Regions from separate parts of the Arthrobacter sp. 05L428 genome, predicted to be linked through region 2. Evidence: predicted binding sites of a transcription regulator. Region 2 holds the regulator's gene; each other region holds the start of a gene.
The links. The regulator LexA, encoded in region 2, represses DNA repair genes until DNA is damaged. The targets are predictions, from matches to a motif close to TCGAACANNTGTTCGA.

Region 1: the regulator LexA is predicted to act here: its motif matches at 2,613-2,628, upstream of AC1DH3_RS05440 (DUF6504 family protein).
Region 3: the regulator LexA is predicted to act here: its motif matches at 5,118-5,133, upstream of AC1DH3_RS12500 (LexA family protein).

What each region holds. Positions count from the first base shown of each region.
Region 1 is NZ_JBFTNW010000001.1:1,159,761-1,166,844, reverse strand. It holds gene AC1DH3_RS05445 (DNA polymerase III subunit alpha) at 1-2,237, opposite strand, end outside; gene AC1DH3_RS05440 (DUF6504 family protein) at 2,234-2,563, opposite strand; gene AC1DH3_RS05435 (hypothetical protein) at 2,709-3,095, shown strand; gene AC1DH3_RS05430 (chorismate mutase) at 3,111-3,437, opposite strand; gene AC1DH3_RS05425 (VOC family protein) at 3,452-3,874, shown strand; gene AC1DH3_RS05420 (hypothetical protein) at 3,871-5,022, opposite strand; gene AC1DH3_RS05415 (SOS response-associated peptidase) at 5,229-5,975, opposite strand; gene AC1DH3_RS05410 (mycoredoxin) at 6,135-6,392, shown strand; gene AC1DH3_RS05405 (S-(hydroxymethyl)mycothiol dehydrogenase) at 6,509-7,084, shown strand, end outside.
Region 2 is NZ_JBFTNW010000011.1:49,539-56,622, forward strand. It holds gene hisH (imidazole glycerol phosphate synthase subunit HisH) at 1-670, opposite strand, end outside; gene hisB (imidazoleglycerol-phosphate dehydratase HisB) at 667-1,287, opposite strand; gene AC1DH3_RS16065 (histidinol-phosphate transaminase) at 1,355-2,473, opposite strand; gene AC1DH3_RS16070 (LysM peptidoglycan-binding domain-containing protein) at 2,575-2,919, opposite strand; gene lexA (transcriptional repressor LexA) at 3,371-4,120, shown strand; gene AC1DH3_RS16080 (ATP-dependent DNA helicase) at 4,376-6,508, opposite strand; gene hflX (GTPase HflX) at 6,501-7,084, opposite strand, start outside.
Region 3 is NZ_JBFTNW010000006.1:139,638-146,721, reverse strand. It holds gene AC1DH3_RS12530 (isopenicillin N synthase family dioxygenase) at 1-201, opposite strand, end outside; gene AC1DH3_RS12525 (CDP-alcohol phosphatidyltransferase family protein) at 225-974, opposite strand; gene AC1DH3_RS12520 (hypothetical protein) at 1,009-1,485, opposite strand; gene AC1DH3_RS12515 (cupredoxin domain-containing protein) at 1,482-1,907, opposite strand; gene AC1DH3_RS12510 (AfsR/SARP family transcriptional regulator) at 2,401-3,258, shown strand; gene AC1DH3_RS12505 (Y-family DNA polymerase) at 3,365-4,654, opposite strand; gene AC1DH3_RS12500 (LexA family protein) at 4,673-5,104, opposite strand; gene AC1DH3_RS12495 (hypothetical protein) at 5,230-5,856, opposite strand; gene AC1DH3_RS12490 (L-threonylcarbamoyladenylate synthase) at 5,971-6,591, opposite strand; gene AC1DH3_RS12485 (SDR family NAD(P)-dependent oxidoreductase) at 6,774-7,084, shown strand, end outside.

The DNA of each region.
Region 1 (7,084 bases), on a different contig from region 2:
TTGAGGATCTGCTCATGGAAGACGGTGACGCCGTGCGTCTCCTGCAGCACCGGCTTGAGGTCCGGGTGCGGGTAGACCTCCGGCGCGAAGCCGTGCCGGTGTTCCAGGAAGGGCCGGACCATGTCCGACTTCATCGGCCCCGGCCGGAACAGCGAGATGTCGATGATGAGGTCGTTGAATTCCCGGGGCGCCAGCTTGCCGATAAGTTCCCGCTGGCCCGGGGATTCGATCTGGAAGCAGCCCAGAGTGTGGGTGCTGCGGATCAGCTCATAGGTGGGTTCGTCGTCGAGCGGGACGGCGTTGAGGTCGATGCGGCCGTCGGCTGCGATGTAGTCCGGGCCGGCGCCGTCCGGGCCTGCGGGGTGGCGGCCGGCCGCCACCACCTCGGCCTTGGACGGGTGCAGCCGGATCACCTCCCGGACCGCGAACGCCATGGCACTCTGCATCCGGACGCCAAGGACATCGAGCTTGAGCATGCCCATCGGATCCATGTCGTGCTTGTCGAACTGGCTCATCGGCAGGCCCAGGCCGCTGGGCTGCACGGGGGTGCGGTCCAGCAGTGTCGCATCGCCCAGGATGACCCCGCAGGGGTGCATCGAGATGTGCCGCGGCAGCCGGTCCAGCCGTTCGGTCAGGTCCACCAACAGGTCCAGTTGCTGGTTTTCGGTGAAGTCCCGCTGCTCCACCCGGCCGGCGAATTCCTTCAGCTCCGGCTTCTCCACCAGGGCCTCACGGAAGTTCCGGGCCGAAAACCGCCACAGCTGTTTGGCGATCTCGTCGATGTCGCCGCCGTCCATGCCAAGGGCCAGGCCGGCGTCGCGGACGGCCCCGCGGGCGCGGTAGCCGTTCTGCATGCTCATCAGCGTGACGCGTTCGGAGCCGAAGCGCTCAAAGATCCTCCGGTAGACGTTGTGCCGTTCGGCGCTTTCGACGTCGATGTCGATGTCCGGCAGGGTGGCGCGGTCCCGGGACAGGAATCGTTCAAAGATGAGGTCGTGCTGCAGCGGGTTGACCTGGCTGACATCGATCAGGAAATTGACCAGGCTGGAGGCGCCCGAGCCGCGGGCTGCCGCCCGGACCCCCATGTCCAGGATCATCCGGGACACTTCGGCCACCGTCAGGAAATAGGAGGCAAAACCAAGACTGTCGATGATCCGCAGTTCGTGCTCCAGCCGGGCGCGCATTTCTTCGGCTGGCTTGCCGGCGATCCCGGGGAAGCGCCGGCTGATGCCGGCCTCGCAGCGCTGCGTGAGTTCCACGAGCGGGTCCCCCGCAATTCCGATCACCGAGGCCTCCGGGACCACGGGCTGCTTCCATCCCATGTCCGTGACCGGATCCATCCGGCAGCGGTCCGCGAGCGCCTCGGTGTGTGCCAGCAGGCTCTTGAGGTCCGCGGCGCCGTAGCCGGCGGCGTGCATGATTTCCTGGCCCAGCCGCAGCATCTGCGCGGAGGATTTCAGCCAGGCCTGCCCGTTGGGTTGCAGCTGCGGCGCGGCGGAGAGCTCGGGCAGGGATTTCAGTGTCCGGGCGGAGTCCAGCACGTCCGCCGTCGCGGCACCGTCCTCGGCACAGTAGCGCACGGCGTTGCTCAGCACCGCGGGGACTGCGTGTTCCGCGGCGAGCTTGAGCATTCGCACCGCGTGGGCCGTGCTCAGCGGCTCGCCGGGCGGGCTGAGCTGCGAGACGACCTCAGCGGCGAGAGTTCCCGCCGGCATGGCGTCCAGCCAGCGCTTGAAGAGCGTGCGGGGCCGGAGGTAGCGCCGGCCGCCCATCGCGCGGCCGACGTCGGAGTCCGGGCCGATCAGCACGGTGAGCACCGGTTCGAGGGTCTGCGGGTCGAGGGCGCGGGAGGCCAGTTCCGCCCTGGTCACCGCGACGGGCACCGTTCCTCCGGCCTTGCCCGTGGTGCGGGCGTGGGCGTCGGAGACCAGCCGGCACAGCGCCCGGTAGCCGGCGCCGCGGTTGTGCCCGTGCGCCAATACGACGACGCGGCCGCCGAGCTGGGTTCGGAGGTCGCCGTCGTCGTCGAAGACTGCCAGGTCCACCCCCACGACTGGGTCAAGCCCTGCCGCCATGCAGGCTTTCAGGTGCTTGACCGTGCCGTAAAGCCCGTCACGGTCCGTGCAGGCGAGCGCCGTGGCCCCGTCCGCGGCGGCGGCAGCAGCCAGTTCCTCCGGCCAGGACACCCCGTAATGGGCGCTGAAGGCGGTGGCAACGTGCAGGTGGGTGAAGCTCATGCCGACTCGGGCTTCCTGATAGTGCGCAGGGCATCGTGGATCCGCAGCAGCCGCCAGCGACCGCTGCCCAGATGACGGCTCAGGTCCAGGGTGAGGGTGTCCTCCGTGTTACCGGCGTCCCGGACCTGGATCCGCCAGATCTCGTGGTCCACCAGTCCCGGGCCGCTGCCCAGCGGAGCCCGCTGCTCCTCGGCCCACCACTGCCGCCGCTCAAACCAGCGGACCGGTTCGGCGCAGACGTCGTAGTGCCGGCCGCCCCAGGCAAGGGACAGCGGCTGGCCGGACGGGGTGCACGCGACGTCCACCGACTCGCTGAACATCCCCATGGTGCCTCCCGGAATACGCTGACCTCTGGCAAGAATCTTGAGAGGGTATTCGAATATATCTTCGAACAATTCAAGTCTACGCCGGGCCCGGGACAAAACCTAGATGGGGGTGGACGGACGCAAGCGCAGGTAGCAGGATTGAGCTATGAGCTCCCATAGCGCACTCCTGAAGCACGTAAGCATCGCCGCCAAGGATTCAACCTTGGTGGCGAAGTTCGATATAGACGGGAATATCCCGAGTTCCGGGGCCTATGTGGTGGGGCTCGTGGCGGCCACCCCGGACCATTCGCACCAGCGCCGGATGGAAATCGAGTTCATGAACGGCGAGGCAGTTTCTTTCTTCTGTTTCAGCCATGACGGCACGGAAGAGAACTTCGACCTCAAGGGTGTGGAGCACTCCGGCAACACCATCACCGGCAACTTTCCGCTGAGCACGGTGATGGGGCTGGCCAAGGGCCATCTGATGACGGCCTACAGCGATTGTGAGGGCCGGGAGTACCAGGCCAACGTGCCCGTCGAAGAGTCGCTCTAGCTGAGTCGACCAGCCCTAGCTGGAAGCTTTGTAGACGTCCAGCTCAAGCCGGATGAAGGCATCGATCATGGCCCGGTAGGTCTGTTCGACGATCTCGGTGTCGATGTCCTTCTGCTCAGCCGTCGCCTTGACGTGTTCTAGGACCCGCTCCACGCGGCCGGGCGCCCGCACCTCGGCACTGTCCGCCTTCAGGGTGCCGGCAATCCGGATAAGCCGTTCGCGCCGGCCGATCAGCGCGACGATCTGTTCGTCCACCTCGTCGACCGCCACCCGCACGGCGGCGAGTTGTTCCTTATCGGCCTGGGCGTCTTTGGCGTCACGGTGATGTGTGGACATGTGCATGACAGTATCGAACGATGCAACCACGAGTCGACTTCATCTCATTGGGTGTCCGCAGCGTTGACGCCTCGCGCCGCTTCTACGTGGAGGGCCTCGGGTGGCCGGTCCACCGGGAGGTTTCCGGCGAGGTGCTCTTCCTGCAGGTCAACCACGGGCTTATCCTCTCGCTCTGGGACGCCGGGCAGATGCAGGCCGAGGCCGCCACCGATCCCCCGGCCGGCATCCCCTGCATCACCCTGAGCCACAACGTGGGCAGCGCTGACGAGGTGGACCAGGCGATGCGCCAGGCGGAGGCCGCCGGCGCCGTCGTCGTGGCCGCGCCGAAGACCCAGCCCTGGGGCGGCTATACGGGCTACTTCGCGGACCCGGACGGTTTCCGCTGGGAGGTCGCCTTCAACCCCACTTGGACGGTCGACGCCGGCGGCAAGGTCACGGTCTAGTCGCCGCCGATGACCTGGCTCGAAAACACTTCTGCAGACGGGCCGCCCGCTGCGACGAATTCTTTCAAAAGGGCAAGCCCCACTGAAAGCGGCAGGGAGAGTCTTCCCCGGTACTGGGGCTCGAGCATTGTTTCCGGCGACGATCCCCATTCGCTCGGTTCACCCACAAGCCTGGTGAATGTCCGTCCGCGAACGAACGGTCTCTCGAGTTTCCCCGTCATCCGCTGTTCCAGAACGTGCGAGTCCACGGAGAGCAAACTCAATGTCATGAGTTCGGGACGCGCCGCCTTTTCAAGCCAGCGTCCGAAGCCTAGGAAGTAGCTCTCTTGGATCTCATTGGCCAGAACTCCAGCTTCTTCCTGCAACTCACGGTTGGCCCCGTTGGCCGCCAGTTCCGCCAAGGGAAGCGAAGCGCGGCCCTGAAAATCCTTGGGCTCCAGCGCACCCGAGCCACTCGGAGCCAACTGACCGCCGCTGTTTAGGTTATGAATTCCTTGATCCACTATGAGCAGCTTGCCATCGCTCGTGAATGCCATGACTGAGGTCCCCACCACGTTTACAAGCCATGAGTCGTGGAAGTCCCTGAGCGCCCCGCGTCGGGTAATGAAAAGCCTTCGTCCGTGGTCTTCGGTGAAACGACCGGCCCGGCTTACGTCGTGGAGCGCAAGCTGGTCCGTTGCGATGTGCTGAAAGTAGGTTGCGGGCTGAAAATCTATCCAGCGAGGCAGCTCAGACGCAGCCGGCCCTACCCCAACGTTCGAGTTCCATCCAAGGATAGGCCCGTCAAAGACATGCCTAACCTTGATCTTGTCGTCGAGAAAGCGTTGGCCGAGGGCGCTCAGGGACGGGGGCATCGTGAACGGTTTGGATTCCAGTCGCGCCTCCAGTCCGTCCTGTATGGCCGAGCTCACCAAGTCGTCCGAGAGGAAGGATCCGTGCGGGAACTTGCGATAGGTGAACCGACCGTGGCTGCTAGTCGTCGGCACGAAACTTTCGAAGGAATCGCTAATGCGCGGTTCAAACACCGTCGAGGCAACGGAGCGACGGTGGGCACGCACCTCCATGTACAACAAGGCAAATGAGATTGCCGCCAGGAGCACGTTGATCCATTCCGGGATGGTAATCCATACGCCGAGAAGGCCCATCACAGCGAGTACGGTGCTTAGGATGATCCACCGCAGCCCACTCGCTTTTCGCCTTATTCGAAAGACCGCGGTAGCCGACTCACGACCCAAAATTGTCACCATTGCCCCCCATGGCAGAACCAGATTCTAATCGAGTCAAATGTACCTTTGTCTCGGCCCTGCAGAGCCAAACATGGCCGGGAACGGAGCCAAGCCTGCCGGCCCGTCCGCTAAAACAGGCTGCCGACCGGCTCGATCAGCTCCGGGGAGTCATTCTTGACGTTCCCGACGGCGGTGCCGACGGCGTCGATCCTCCAGCCCTCGGCGACGTCGTGCGCGCCGGCGCGGACCAGCCCAACCAGCGCGGCGGCGTCTTCCGCCTGCGGATCCAGCCAGGTCTCCATGGTCCTGCGGTCCATCGGCAGCGGGACGCGGTCGTGCAGGGCCGTCAGTTCCGCCAGCATGCCGTCCGCGTAGCCCTCCGGCGGAGAATCGGTGGTGAGGATCGACGTCGAGAGCAGCCAGCGCCCCGGGTCCCCCTCGGTCTTTGACGGGTCCTTCCACCATTCATAGAGGCCTGCGAAGACCACCGGGCTGCCGTCCTTTGGATGCACGTAGTACGGCTGCTTGCCGCGGCCCTCGCCCTTCCACTCGTAATAGCCGTCGGCCGGAACGGCGCACCGGCGGGTGCGGGTGGCCTTGCGGAAGGCCGGCTTCTCCAGCACGCTCTCGCTGCGGGCGTTGATCATCTTCGAGCCGATGCCGGGGTCCTTGGCCCAGGACGGCACCAGTCCCCAGCGGGCAATGTGGAGCTGCCGCACGGGTTCACCGTCCACCAGCCGCTCAAGCAGGATCGGCACGTCCGCGGTCGGCGCGACGTTCCAGGACGGCGGAATCACCACCTCTTCCTCGAGTTCGGCGTCGAATTCTGCCAGCAGGTCCCCGACGGCCCGGGCCATCACGTAGCGTCCACACATGGCACCAGCATGCCACCGCGGGCCGCCCAGCGGGAATAGAGCAGGGAATAGCGGGCCCCGGGTTACCGTTATTGGGAGTGACATACGACTTTTGTCGGCAACGGCGATGCCACTCATCATCGCCAACCAGTGCCGTCAACCTGCCTTGAGGAGAACTTCGTGGACTTCACCCCCGATTCCGGCACCATCACCATGTTTTCGACCACCTGGTGTGGCTACTGCAACCGGCTGAAGAAGCAGCTGGACGCGCAGGGCATCGGATACACCGAGATCAACATCGAGGAAGTCGAAGGCACTGCCGAACTCGTGGAGCAGCTCAACGGAGGCAACCGCACGGTCCCCACCGTGCTCTTCCCGGACGGCACCGCCGCCACCAACCCCTCCGCGGCCGAGGTCAAGAGCCGCCTCGCGGCCTAACGCCACCTTTTCAGGACACCCCCCAAACCACTTACGGCGCGGACTCCCGGCTCACCCCAGGGGCCCGCGCCGTGCCGCTTCCCGCCACGGAAGCGGTGATGAAAGGAGCCAACCCCATGGTCCACGAAGTCAAAGGCGCAGTAGTCCGTTCCAAGAACGCACCCGTCACCCTGGAGACCATCCTGGTCCCTGACCCCGGACCCGGCGAGGCCCTGGTGGACATCCTCACCTGCGGTGTCTGCCACACCGACCTGCACTACAAGCAGGGCGCCATTAACGACGACTTCCCGTTCCTGCTCGGCCATGAGGCCACCGGCGTGGTTAGCGCCGTCGGCCCCGACGTCACCGAGGTGGCCCCCGGCGACCGGGTGGTGCTGAACTGGCGAGCCGTCTGCGGCGAGTGCCGGGCGTGCCGCCGCGGCGAGCCGCAGTACTGCTTCAACACGCACAACGCGACGCAGAAGATGACGCTGGCGGACGGCACCGAGCTCACCGCCGCGCTCGGCATCGGCGCCTTCGCCGAGAAGACCCTCGTCGCCGCCGGCCAGTGCACCAAGGTGGACCCCGACGCCGACCCCGCCGCGATCGGCCTGCTCGGCTGCGGCGTCATGGCGGGCCTCGGCGCCGCGATCAACACCGGCAACGTCCAGCGCGGTGATTCCGTCGCCGTGATCGGCTGCGGCGGCGTGGGC
Region 2 (7,084 bases):
CACCGGCGTCGCCGGACTTCTCCGGGTGGAACTGGGTGGCGCACAACGGGCCGTTTTCCACCGCCGCGATAAACGGGGCGCCGTGCTCGGACCAGGTGACGAGCGGGGCCGCCATGCGCGGCTGGATCACGTCGAAGTCCCAGTGCTGGACGCCGTAGGAGTGCACGAAGTAGAAGCGCTCGTTCTCGACGCCGGCGAAGAGCCGGGAGCCCTCCGGCACGGTGACCGTGTTCCAGCCCATGTGCGGCACGACCTCGGCCGGGAGGAGCTCGACCTTGCCGGGCCACTCCCCCATGCCTTCGGCGACGGTGCCGTGTTCCACGCCGGCTTCGAACAGGACCTGCAGCCCGACGCAGATCGCGAGCACGGGCCGGCCGCCGGCGACGCGGCGGCCGATCATGCGTACGGCATCAACGGCCTTGAGCTCGTTCATGACGGTTTCGAAGGCACCGACGCCGGGGACAACGAGCCCGTCGGCGTTGAGCACGTCTTCGGGCTTGGAGCTGAGGATGACCTCGGCGCCGGCGCGTTCCAGGGCGCGGACGGCCGAGCGGACGTTGCCGGAACCGTAGTCGAGCACGGTGACGGTGGGCTTGCCCTCCGGCGAAGCCGGCTTCCTCGCGGCGTCGGGGTCGATGATGGCGCCGTCCCGGAGCACCTTGCCGGTCACAGTGCGCCCTTGGTGGAGGGAATGCCCTCGACGCGGGGATCCGGCTCCACGGCGGCCCGGAGCGCACGGGCGAAGGCCTTGAACTGGGCCTCGACGATGTGGTGCGGGTCCCGGCCGGCAGTGACATTCATGTGCAGGCAGATCCCGGCGTGCAGGGTGATGGCTTCGAAGACGTGCCGGGTCAAGGACCCGGTGAAGTGTCCGCCGATCAGGTGGTATTCCTGGCCGGCCGGTTCGCCGGCGTGTACCAGGTAGGGCCGGCCGGACACGTCGACGACGGCCTGCGCGAGCGCCTCATCCAGCGGGACCGTGGCCTCGCCGAAGCGGCGGATGCCGGCCTTATTGCCCAGCGCCGTGCGGAGGACCTCGCCGAAGGTGATGGCGACGTCTTCCACGGTGTGGTGGACGTCGATGTGGGTGTCGCCCGTGGCCTTGACCGTCATGTCGATCAGCGAGTGCTTGCTCAGCGCGGTCAGCATGTGGTCGTAGAACGGTACCGAGGTGCTGATGTCCGAGACGCCGGTGCCGTCCAGGTTGATCTCGACCAGGACGGACGATTCGCTAGTGGTCCGCTCCATGCGTGCGGTCCGGGCAGCGGCTGATCCGGTGTTGCTCATGTGGGTGTCCTTTGGATGTGGCGGGCGCCCGGCGAACGGGGCGGTGTGCGTGGGTCCTGGCTTAAGTCTAGGCGGACTGTACTTCGTGGCCGGTCAGGATCCGTTCCAGGGCTTCCAGAAACGCTGTGGTTTCCGTCTCAGTTCCGGCGGTCACGCGGAGGTGGCCGGGAATGCCGACGTCGCGGATGAGGACGCCGGCGTCGAGCAGACCCTGCCAGGTCTCGTGCGGGTTCTCGAGGCCGCCAAAGAAAACGTAGTTCGAATCCGAAGCGGCCGGCTTGAGGCCCATCCGGGTCAACTCCGTCACGATCCGGTCCCGCTGGCGCTTGATGTCCTCGACGTCTGCCATCAGCGCGACGCGGTGGTGCAGGGCGGCCAGCGCCGTCGCCTGGGTGATGGCGGAGAGGTGATACGGCAGCCGGACCAGCCGCAGGGCATCCGTCACCTCCGGCGCCGCCGCCATGTAGCCGAGCCGGGCGCCGGCCAGGGCGAAGGCCTTGCTCATGGTGCGTGAGACGATCAGCCGCTCCCGGCCGGGCAGCAGCGCCAGGGCGCTCGGCGTCCCGTCGTGGGCGAACTCGTGGTAGGCCTCGTCGACGATGACGATGGTCTGGCTTGCTTCTCCGGCCTCGTAGACCGCCTCGACCACGTCAAGCCCCAGGCCCGTGCCGGTGGGGTTGTTCGGCGAACAGAGGAAGACGACGTTGGGCTTCAGCTCCCTGACCTGGCGGGCCGCCGAGTCGGCGCTCAGCCCGTAGTCCTCGGCGCGTACACCGACGATGTATTCGGTGTCTGTGCCAGCGGCGAGCAGCGGGTACATCGAGTAAGTGGGAGGGAAGCCGAGCGCGGTCCGTCCCGGGCCACCGAAGGCCTGGAGGATTTGCTGCAGTACTTCGTTCGAGCCATTTGCTGCCCAGATGTTCGTGGCGTCCAGTCCGTGGCCGAGATACTCGGCGAGGGCTTCCCGCAGTTCGGTGAACTCGCGGTCCGGGTAGCGGTTCAGTCCCGCAGCGGCCTCCGTCACGGCTTCGGCGATGGCGGCGCGGACGTCCGCCGGGACTCCGTGGGTGTTTTCGTTGACGTTCAGCAGGATGGGGACATCCAGTTGGGGCGCACCGTAGGGGCGCAGTCCCCGCAGATTGGTCCGGAGGGGCAGTCGGTTGAGGCGCTCTAGCTGGTCAGTCACTTGCCCAGTTTAAGTGAGACCCGGCCCCGCCCCGAAACTGTGACCGCGAATGGCCGCCCGGCGGCACCGATGGCCCGGCGCGCCACTCGCCCGGGTAGGGCTTACTTGGAGGGTACGTAGAGCTGCTGGCCGGGGAGGACGCGGCCGGCTCCGAGGTTGTTGAGCTGAACGATGTCGGCGACCACGTCACGGGGGTCGCGCTCCGGGGCGACGGCACCGGCGATGGCCCAGAGTGACTCCCCCGGCTGGACCGTGACGGTGACCGTCGGGGTGAGCGAGAGCTCCGCGGCCGAGTCGGCGGCTTTGGCCGGAGCATTCAGGAAGCCGGACAGTGACAGGACGAGCACGGCCAACAGAACCAGCGGCAGCCCGAAGAAGACGAACCGACCGCGGCGGGTCAGCCGCAGCCGAGCCTGCCGGGCTGGTGCCGCGGGTGCGGCCTCCATGGGGATGGAAACCAGCGAACCGGAAATAGCGCTTACTGCTGACATGAGCTGAGCCCTCCTGGACTTGTCTGTGCCACTGGAAATACCTGTGCCGCCCGGCGTACTCCTCGTACCTGCCGCCAACCGGCCTAACCTTCAAACGCAAAACCCTTGAATGCGAACCCTCAAACCCGAAACTTCGAATACAGAACCGAAACCAGCGGACCGACCCAAGGGTGAAGCTTCGAACACATATTCGAACTTCGCTGTTCCTGTTTTAGCACTTATGAACGAACATTGTCGAGACTCGCTAGAACAAATGTTTGAAAAACCTTGTCGGCTGGCCTACTTTTGAATCACAGGACAACCACTTGTGTTGATGAACATCAGTTGATCAGCGGGGTCTGACATTTTCAGCTCGGCAGGTCCCGGTAGCCACAGCGGCCGGGCGGAATGGAAAGGCATGGCGAACATGGCAGCACAAGCCGCCGGCGGGAGGGCTTCCCAGCGCAGCCCCCAAACCGGCCGGGCGCCGAAAAGCCTGACCGTCCGGCAGAAAAAGATCCTGGAGACCATCCAGCGTTCCGTGACGGACAACGGTTACCCGCCCTCGATGCGCGAGATCGGCGACACGGTCGGGCTCGCCAGCCTCTCCAGCGTCACCCACCAGCTCTCGCAACTGGAAAAGCTCGGCTACCTGCGGCGGGACCCCAAGCGGCCGCGCGCCATGGAAGTCCTCATGCCGCTGACACTGGATGAAGGCACGACCAGGATTTCCGGCGTGGAGAAGTCCAGCGGCCTGCGGGCTGTCGGCGGCCTCGCCGTCTCGGAGCTTGCCAGCGCCACGGACACGGCCATGGTGCCGTTCGTGGGCCGTATCGCCGCCGGCGGGCCGATCCTGGCCGACCAGGTGGTGGAGGACGTGATGCCCCTGCCGCGCCAACTGGTGGGCCACGGCGAACTGTTTATGCTCCGGGTGGCAGGCGATTCGATGATCGACGCCGCCATCTGCGACGGCGACTGGGTCGTCGTCCGACGTCAGAACGATGCCGTCAACGGGGACATCGTGGCCGCCCTGCTCGATGACGAGGCAACGGTCAAGACGTTCCGCCAGCGGGACGGCCACACCTGGCTGCTCCCGCAGAACACCCAGTACGAGCCGATCCTCGGCGACCATGCCGTCATTATGGGCAAGGTCGTCTCGGTGCTGCGCTCCCTGTAGCGCCCCTGCCACACCACTCTCCGGCCGGCCCATCTCCCGGCAGCTCGAAGGCCCCGTCCGCAGTTCCGGACGGGGCCTTCTGCGCTCCCGCCCGGTTCTTGGCACACTGACAGCGCGCCCGCCCGCGCGGTGCCGCGGTGACCCGGCAGTGCCGGTCCCGGGCGCGGAAAAGCGGGCGGGAACGCAAGCGCCGGCCCACATACCCCCGGCCCGGCCCCGGCCGACGGCAGCCTGCGTGGCGGGCCGCTTCACCGGTTACGTGGCGGGCTGCTTGGGGCTCTCCTTGGCGAGGCGTTCCAGGGCGGCCAAGGCCACCGAGGTGTCGGTAGTGGGCCAGAAGGGGGGCAGGGCGGCCCGCAGGAACGCTCCGTACCGTTCGGTGGACAGCCTGGAATCGAGGACCGCCACCACGCCCTTGTCCGACGTCGAACGGATCAGCCGGCCGGCGCCCTGGGCGAGGCGGATGGCCGCGTGGGTCGCCGAGACGCTCATGAAGCCGTTGCCGCCGGACTGGGCCACAGCCCGGGAGCGGGCGGTCATCAATGGATCGTCCGGCCGCGGGAACGGGATCCTGTCAATCACCACCAGGCGGCAGGAGTTCCCGGGCACGTCGACGCCCTGCCAGAGCGACATGGTGCCAAAGAGACAGGTGTCCGGCTCATCGGCGAACTGCTTCACGAGCGCGGTCATGGTCGACTCGCCTTGGCAGAGAATGCTCAGGCCCAGCCGGGGACGCATCGCCTCGGCCGCATCCTCGGCGGCGCGCCGGGAAGAGAAGAGACACAGGGCGCCGCCGCCGGAGGCACGGATCAGCTTCTCGAGCTCATCGAGGGCTTCCGGGGATGTTCCCCGGCCCGGCTTGGGCAGGTGCTTGGCAACGTAGAGGATGCCTTGCTTCGGATATTCGAAGGGCGAACCGACGTCGACGCCCGTCCAGCTGGGTGCGCCCGGGCCCACCAGGCCGAGCCCTCCGGCCGCCGGCTCGAAAGCCGAACCGATCGCCAGGGTTGCCGATGTCAGGACGACTGTATGGTCGGCGAACAGTCCCTCGCGGAGCCGACCGGCGACGCTGAGCGGGGCGATGTTGATCAGGGCCGGCGCGGAGTCATCGGGCTGCGAGTAGCCCTGTTGCGGGTCGAAGCTGCTGTTGCGGGAGAACCAGACCACCTCGCGGTTCTCCTTGGCGGCCAGAAGCCGTTCGCACAGTTCCAGGATCACCATCAGCCGGGACCGCGCAAGCTGCCGGCCGCCGTCGGCCGTGTTGGCGCTGTCCCCCTTTGAATCGGAGAGCGCGGCGCGGCAGGCGTCGCGCAGCTGGTCCACGCAGTCGAGCTGTTCGCTGTTCAGTCCGTTCGGCATCAGGCCGCTGGGAACGCCCTCGATGGCGAGCTCAAGGTTGGACGCGGCGTTATTGAGCGCATCTACCGTGATCCCGGCGTGCTTGCGGGCGCCGGAGGCGGCGGCGTGGACCATGGCCACGGACAGCTGGCCGGACACGGCGCCCGTGACCCGGTCCTGCAGTTCGTGCGCCTCGTCCACCACCACGACGTCGTATTCGGGCAGCACGGCCAGGCCCTCGAAGGCGCTGACGGCCAGCATGGCGTGGTTGGTAACCACCACATCGGCGTCGGCGGCGTTCTGGCGGGCGAGTTCGCTGAAGCATTCGGCGGCGAGCGGGCACTTCTGCGCGCCCAGGCACTCCATGGAGGTAACGGAGACCTGCCGCCAGGCACGGTCGGTCACGCCCGGCATGAGCTCGTCGCGGTCCCCGGTCTGGGTGTCCTCGGCCCATTCGCGGAGCCGGACCACTTCCTTGCCGAGCTGCGAGGACGGGCCGCCCATCGCGGCCGCGAAGTGCGGCACCGAGGTGTCCTCGCCGAGGGAGAACAGTTGGCCCTCGGACGGTTCCTCGGAGGGGAAGCCGCCTTCGAGCTTATGGCGGCAGACATAGTTGGACCGGCCCTTGACCAGTGCGACCTTCACCGGCCGCTCCAGGGCCGGGGTGATGGTCTTGAGCAGCCGGGGCAGGTCCCTGCCGACAATCTGGGTCTGAAGTGCCAGGGTGGCGGTGGAGACAAGGGTGGGCTTGTCGCTGACCAGCGAGTGGGCGATCAGCGGAATCAGGTAGGCCAGGGATTTGCCGGTGCCGGTGCCGGCCTGGACCAGCAGGTGGTCGCCGGTCTCGATCGCGCGCGCCACCTGCCGTGCCATTTCGTGCTGGCCGTCGCGGCTCTGGCCGCCCATGCCGGCGACCGCCCGGTCGAGCAGTTCAACCACGAACTGCTCGCCGGACGGACCGCTTTTAGCCTTGCCTTTAGCCGGGCCGCTTCCGGACGGCGCGCTTTCGGACGGCGCGGCCGCCCCCTCGGCCACCGCTGGTTCAGTCATTGCTGACGAAGGAATCCAGTTCGGCCGCGAGCCCCTCGCGCACCATCACCACGGCTCGGGTGCCGGTCTCCTCGTGGTCGAGGCTGATGATCTCGGCGTCGGTCTCGTGCAGCTTGCTGAGCAGGTCCCCGCGGTTGTACGGGATCATCAGTTCCATCTTGACGCTGGGCCGCGGAATGCCCTCGCTGATGGCCTTGAGCAGCTCCGGGATGCCTTCCCCGGTGCGGGCCGAGACCACAACGTGGCGCGGCTCGCGCTGCTTGAGCCGTTCGATCACGAACGGGTCGGCGGCGTCGGCCTTGTTCAGGACGATGATTTCCGGCACCTTGCGGGCGTCGACTTCGCTGAACACCTTGCGGACGGCCGCAATCTGGCCTTCCGGATCTGGGTGGGAGACGTCGACGACGTGCAGGATCAGGTCCGAGTCGGCGACCTCCTCCAGGGTGGAGCGGAAGGCCTCCACGAGCTGGGTCGGCAGCGAGCGGACAAAGCCCACGGTGTCGGCGAGGGTGTACCCCAGGCCGTCCGAGGTTTCGGCCTTGCGGACCGTCGGGTCCAGGGTGGCGAACAGGGCGT
Region 3 (7,084 bases), on a different contig from region 2:
CGGAAGATTGAAAAACCGGCGCGTGACGTCGAAGAGCTCATCGACTTGCGCGCCGGTGGCGCCATAGCCGATCAACTGGAAGAAGCCCACCCGGTGGCTGGCGTCGCGGAGGTCGGCAACAAAGGCGGGGTTGAATGAACCGTCGTCGTTTCTCGCCGCACCCAGGTCCAACACCGGGATTGATTCGGTTCGAGTGTCCATCACTGCAAGGTAGCACCGGTACTTCAGCTATTGAAGGTGCCCGGAGTGGCGGCAGCAACGGGGCCGGAGCGGTGCAGCCGCTCCAGCGCGGCGGTGTCACGGCCAAACGAGAAGAGTAGGAGCGCAAGCGCCACGAGGAGCGCCGTCGTGCCCGCCGCGGACGGGACACCCGGCGTCAGGGCCAGCAGCAGGGCAAAGGGCTGAAGTGCACCGATGGCCTTGCGGAGGGGCGACGGGGGAAGAGTCTTCTGCAGGCCCGGACGGAACCTGCCCGCGACGGCAAACGCGTAGTACATGAGTCCGATCAGGAGGACCCACGCCCCGGTGGACACCGCGGCGGCGCAGGACAGCACCAGGGTGAGCGCCGCATCGGTCTCGGTGTCCAGGCGCGCTCCCGCCGCGGACGCGGTCCCGGTCCGCCTCGCCACAGGACCGTCCAGGGCGTCGAGCGCGAAGGCTGCGGCGCCCAGGAAGACGAGGACCGCGGCGGGCGGTTGCCGGCCAAGGATGCCGGCGACCGTGAGGGCAGCGCAACACGCCACCAGCACGGCGCGGACCAGGGTGACGCGGTCGGCCGGCGTGCACACGCGGGGCTCCCGCAGCAGGATGGACCCGGCCGTACGGACGAGCACGGCGGCGCCGGCGCCGACGGCCAGGACACCGGCTGTAACGCCGGGGGAGCCAAGGGATGCGAGCCAGCTGCCGGCGCCGAGGTAGGCAGCCACGGCGGCGGTCACGTCGGCCGCCGCACGGCGCGGGAATCTGTGGGGCATGGTCACCTCGCCCCCAATGCTAACAACGCACTTCTCAGCTCGGGGGTCGGTCAGGGCGGCGGCGGACTGGCGGGCCGGTCGGCGAGGGCTGGCCGGCGTGCCGGGTCCAAGCCAGGCCGATGCCCGCCAGCGCAACTCCGGCACCCTCCGCAATGGCGCTGACCGTCTTCTCCGGGTACCAGACGGGCTCGTACATGGCCGGAAACGGGCCGAATGCGGGCAGGTCCACGTAGCGGTAGAACACGACGGCAGCGAAGGCGCTCAACGCCACGAGCAAGGCGAACGCATAGGCGGTCCTGCTGCCGCGCAGGAGGACCGCCAGGGCGGCGAGCGCCGCCGCCGCGGATTCGAGCAGGAAGAGGGTGCCCTGGCCGATACCCTGCGGGGATCCGGCCTGGTAGCCGGGTGCGAGATGGAGGTGGACCCCGGCGTCGATCAGCAGGGCCACGGCCGTCAGCGACCGCAGGGCCAGGTCCCGTCCCCGCGTCCCACTGCGGATCGGGACGTTCACTTGACCGTCAGCGTTCCGTGCATGCCGGGGTGGAAGGTGCAGTGATAGGCGTACGTTCCCGGCTTTGACGGCGCGGTGAAGGTGGCGGTGCCGCCGCTGCCCTTGACGTCGACGTCGAACGCCGGGCCGTCGTCCGCGGTGACCGTGTGCTCGGCGCTGTCCATGTTCGTCACGGTGACCTGCGCCCCGGCGGCGACGACCAGCGGCGTGCCGTACGCAAAGTCGCGCACGGTGATCGCCGCCGTCGACGCCGCCGCGGACGAACTGCCGGGCGGGCCGCCGGAGGCTCCGGAGCCCATCTGCATGCCCTCTTTCGCGGATGCGCTCGCCGGAGCCGTGTTCCCGCCTCCCGGTGCGCATCCCGCGGCACCCAGCAGGACCGCCGCGAGCAGCAGCGTGACGCGAACATTCCCGGTGTTCATAGCGCACCCTCTTAGACCTTGACGCGGCTGTGGACGTGAAGTTGCCTGCTTCAATTCTGCTCCCGTTACGGGCACATGGCGCCGGTGCGCCGGCGGGGTCTTCAGCCGAAATTCCCGGGCGCTCCGAGGGGGGCGTGGAGCGAACGACGGCCCGGCGCGACAGACCCGGGTGAGGGTGCAGCTACTTGAAGGAGCCCTGCTTGCCCCCGGAAGCTACTTGGCCAGGCTGCCGGCTACCTGTATTTCCTCGGGGGTGCGTACTCAACGCACGGATGCCCCTACCCGACTTTTGGCCTCCCGAAAATCGGGTAGTTTCCTACGCTTGCTGCCTCCGGGCCACCGTGTCACGGTGGCTCCGGGAGGCGGCATGTCTTTGACCAACGCGATTGCAACGGGGCCCGGGAAATCGGAGAACATCATGCACAACTTGCCGGCAACAGCACCAGCCATATCGGTTCAGCTTTTTGGATCACTGGAAGTCCGCCGTGAGGGTGTGGCACTCACGGCCGCGGATCTGGGCGGCTGCAAGCCGCGGCACATTCTGGAAATTCTCCTGCTGAACCTGGGCACGCCTGTCTCCAAGACCCGGCTGATCGAAATCCTCTGGGGGCCAAGTGCCAGCGACGGGGCCGTGGCCACGCTGGAGAGCTATGTCAGCGGCATCCGCCGGGCAATCCAGCCGGGACAGACCAAAACGGGACCACTCCGGACCGCGAACAGCGGATACGTGCTCGATCCCGGCCTCGTGGACCTGGACCTCTCGCGCTTCCGCTGCCTGCTCAGCGCAGCTGACCTTGCCGCGCCGGCGAGGGCCTATCGGTTCCTAGTCGAAGCGCTGGAACTCTCCGCCAAGCCTCTCCTCGGTTTTGAACTCGTCGCCGACTGGGCCGACGAAGCCCGTACTCGTCACGCCGCCGAACGCGTGGCGGCCATGATCTCCGCCGCCGAGGCGGCAACGCTCCTGGGTCGTCACGACGACGGGATCCGCTGGGCGCAGTCGGCCGTCCGGCTGGAGCCGCTGAATGAACGGGCCTGGCTGGCCCTGGTGGCGGCGTATGAAATCGCGGGCCTCCCGGTCGAGGGCCTGTCCGCCTATGACCGTTGCCGCCGCCTCTTCAGCCGCGACCTGGCCTGCTCTCCGGGACCGGCCCTGCAGGCGGCGCACCTCCGGCTGCTGCGGCGGCGCGCGGAGGCGGATACGGGGCTCTCCGAGGTGCTGGCGGCCCTCCTGTTGCTGTGGGATCGGCTGCACGTGGCGGGACCGCAGAGTCCGGCGGTCGATGACCGGCTAGGTGAGAACGCCGGACGGATCCTGGATTCCTTCCTGCAGCGGGTCCGGACCACGGCCTGATCGATCAGGGCGGCGCTGCGCGCCGGAGTCCGGGCGGCATGGCGCACTGCGGTGCCCCGGTGCCACAGTGCCACGGTGCCCCGGTCCTACCTTCGTGCCGGCGCCGTCAGGCGGCCTTGACCAAGGGGAGTTCGTCCCAGTGGGTTGTGTAGCGCGGGGAGAGCATGTCGCGCTTCATCGTCCAGTCGGGGCCGCCGCGGATTCCGGCGTGGCCCAGACCAATGGAGCCCCGGCCGTACTTCCGGCTGACCTCCTCCAGCAGCGGGCCGATGCCGCGCTCCTCATGCGGGTTCTCGAACACGGCCAGCGGGGCCTGGTTGGCTGTCGGGCGCAGGTCGGTCACCATGATGCCGGCCCGCGCATACTTGACGCCGTCGTCGATCCGGGGGAGCAGGGCGTAGGCAGCCCTGGCCAGCAGCACCGGGTCCGCGGTGGGCATCGGCAGCGAAACGCACACCGAGGGGTGCGAACTGTCCCGGGGGTTGTAGTGGGATGTGGCGGCAAAAGCAGTCAGGACTTTGGCCTGCAGGCCGTGCCGGGCGAGCCGGGCGCTGGCCTGTTGCGCGTAGATCCCGACGACCTGGCGCATTCCGGCCGGTGTGCTGATCGGCGTCGCGAACGACCTGCTGAAGATCAGCTGGTCGCGGCCGATGCGTTCCTCTTCGAGCGGGATGCAGGGCGTCCCCCGCAGTTCCAAGACCGTGCGCATAAGCACCACCGAGAAACGGTCCCTGATCCGGACCGGGTCCGCCCTGGCAAGGTCAAGCACGGTATGGATCCCCAGCGCGTTCAACCGTTTGGTCAGGCGCGTGGAAACGCCCCAGAGCTCGATCACGGACAGGCCGGCCATGAGACGTTCCTGCCGGTCGGCGGGAACGGAATCCCAGTGGCAGACGCCGTCGAACGCCGGGTTGTGTTTGGCCCACTTGTTGGCCAGTTTCGCCAGGGTCTTGGTCCCGGCAATGCCGACGCACACCGGAACACCGACGTTCCGCCGGACCGCCGTCTTCATGGCCTGCCCCAGCAGCAGCAGTTCCTCCGGGTTTCCGCGCACGCCCAGGAAGGCCTCGTCAATGCTGTAGACCTCCAGCCAGGCCGAATACCGGCCCAGGAGTTCCATCACCCGCGCGCTGATGTCGCCATAGAGCTCGTAATTGCTGGACTTGGCCACGAGCCCCCACTCCTTGGCCCGCGGGGCGAGTTTGAACCACGGTTCCCCGAGCGGGATGCCGAGGGCCTTTGCCTCGGGCGAACGGGTGACGGCGCAACCATCGTTGTTGGACAGCACGACCACCGGTCTGCCCTCCAGTGAGGGATCAAACGCGCGTTCGGCGCTGGCATAGAAGCAGTTCACATCCACGAGGGCAATACTGCCGCCGGGCCGGGCCTCAGGCATGGGGCTCAGACATTGGTCTCAGACATGGTGCAGGCACCGGGTGGCGACGCCCCAGATGACCAGGTCGGAGAGGGCGGGGACCCGGATGTCGGGGTAGCGCGGGTTGTCCGCCTGCAGGACCACGCCTGACGGGGTGACGCGGAGGCGCTTGACGGTGAGTTCGCCGTCGAGGACGGCGACGACGACGCACCCGTCGCGCGGCTCGAGCGCCCGGTTGACGATCAACTCGTCCCCGTCGCTGATGCCGGCGCCCTCCATCGAGTCCCCTGACACCCGCACGACGTAGGTGCTGGTGATGTCCTTGATCAGGTGCTCGTTGAGGTCGATCCTGCCGTCAAAGTAGTCCTGCGCCGGCGACGGATAGCCGGCGGCGACCGCCACCGGCGAGACCAGGACCGACAGCAGGGAAGTGCCCGCATCTATCACGCGGGGCCCGATGATTACGCCCACAACACACCCTTTTTCGAATATATGTTCGAATTAAAGTGTAGCCCCGGGGGCTGACATTTGACCGACCCTGCTGAAGGTTCCGGCCGGACGTGCGGGCACGGGCCCGGGAGCAGGGGTCTGGGGGATCAGGCGGCCTCGTACGGGGTGCCGAACAGCGTGACTCCCCATTCCGGGTTGTGCAGCACAATGCCGCTTTCCCGGCGCGCAAACTGAAGCGGAGCCTGAAGGTAGCGCTTCATCCGTGCTTGTTCCTGGTCCCACGGGAAGTTGCACGTGCCCACAAAGCTTTCCAGTGTCCGCGGGTCCGGTGTGATTGTTTCGCCGGCAATGCCGACCCTGACCACGTACGAAGCGCAGCGGATCCGCACTGTCATCAGTGCGTGGCCACCCACGCTGCTGAACCTTACGGCGTAGTCGCCGGAACTCAGTCCCGGACCCCGGGGCACAGAGGCCGGCATCATCGAGCCTGAAGTGAAGTACTGGCACTCAAGGGGCCCGTTGGCCGCGGCGACCCCGGCATGCTGCGGCAGGCATTCATCTGCACCGTGCCGGGCGGGGGCTGGCGGAACGGGCGGCGCCGGCGCCAGGGTCATGCCCGGCGACAGTCCGGCTCCCGTCCCGGCCGCGGCCGAGGCTGCCGGCAGCTTGGTCAGTGCTGGCTCGCCGGCCGGCTCCGCCGGCGGAGCCGAACCGCAGCCCGCCGTCACCGCCCCAATGACGAGGCACGCCACGGACAGCAGCGTCGGCGTCATGCGTTGTCGACAGCGTGCGTTTCCCCCGGGCGCGGCCATGATCCGAACACTAGGGGGCCGGGGGCGTCGCGGCAAGTACCCGCCGGGCCAAGCCGGCGGTCGCTGTTCCCGGCGTTATTCGAACCTCGACGGATCGCCCATGCCGTGGCGGACGACCTCGGCGACGCCGCTGGAGAAATCAATGACGGTTGTCGGCTCGGCTCCGCAGTCCCCGGAGTCAATGACGGCGTCCACCACATGGTCCAGCCTCTCCTTGATTTCCCAGCCCTGGGTCAGCGGCTCTTCCTCGTCCGGGAGCAGCAGCGTGCTGGAGAGCAATGGCTCGCCGAGTTCGGCCAGCAGCGCCTGGACCACCTTGTTGTCCGGGATGCGCACACCGACCGTCTTTTTCTTGGGGTGCAGCAGCCGCTTCGGCACTTCCTTGGTAGCGGGCAGGATGAAGGTGTAGCTGCCCGGCGTCACGGCCTTGATGCTGCGGAACACGTCGTTGTCGATCTGGACAAACTGGCCGAGCTGGGCAAAGTCCTTGCAGACCAGAGTGAAGTGGTGCTTATCGTCCAGGTGCCGGATGGCGCGGATCCTGTCCAGCGCGTCCCGGTTTCCCAGCTGTGCGCCGAGGGCGTAGCAGGAGTCGGTCGGGTAGGCGATCAGGCCGCCGGACTTGACCATCTCCACCACCTGCGTGATGGATCGCGGCTGCGGGTTGTCGGGGTGCACATCGAAATATCTCGCCATGGCACGAGCTTACGCCCGCGGCTGGCCCGCGCGGCGCGGCAGCTCCGGCCGTCGACGGCCCCGGCTTGTGCACAGACAATTCTGTCTGGTAGCTTCGTTCGGCATAGACAGTCCTGTCTAGGTCCGCAGGCGGAAGCGTGGACCGGCGAACCAGCAGCGAGAGCGAGCCCCGAATGCGATCCATGGCAGGCAAGACGGTCCTGATCACCGGTGGCACCGGCGGAATCGGGAAGGCCACAGCGCTGGGTCTGGCGGCCCGGGGCGCCCGGGTGGCCATCACGGGACGCGACGCTGACCGGGCGGCGCGGGCAGCGGAGGAGATCCGCACGGTAGCGTCGGCCCCCGTCGAGGTGTTCATCGCAGATTTGTCGTCCCAGCAGGAGGTCCGCCGCCTGGCCGACGAGGTGCTGCAGGCCCTGGACCGCCTCGATGTCCTGGTCAACAATGTGGGCGGATTCTGGAACAGCCGCCGCACCACCGTTGACGGACTCGA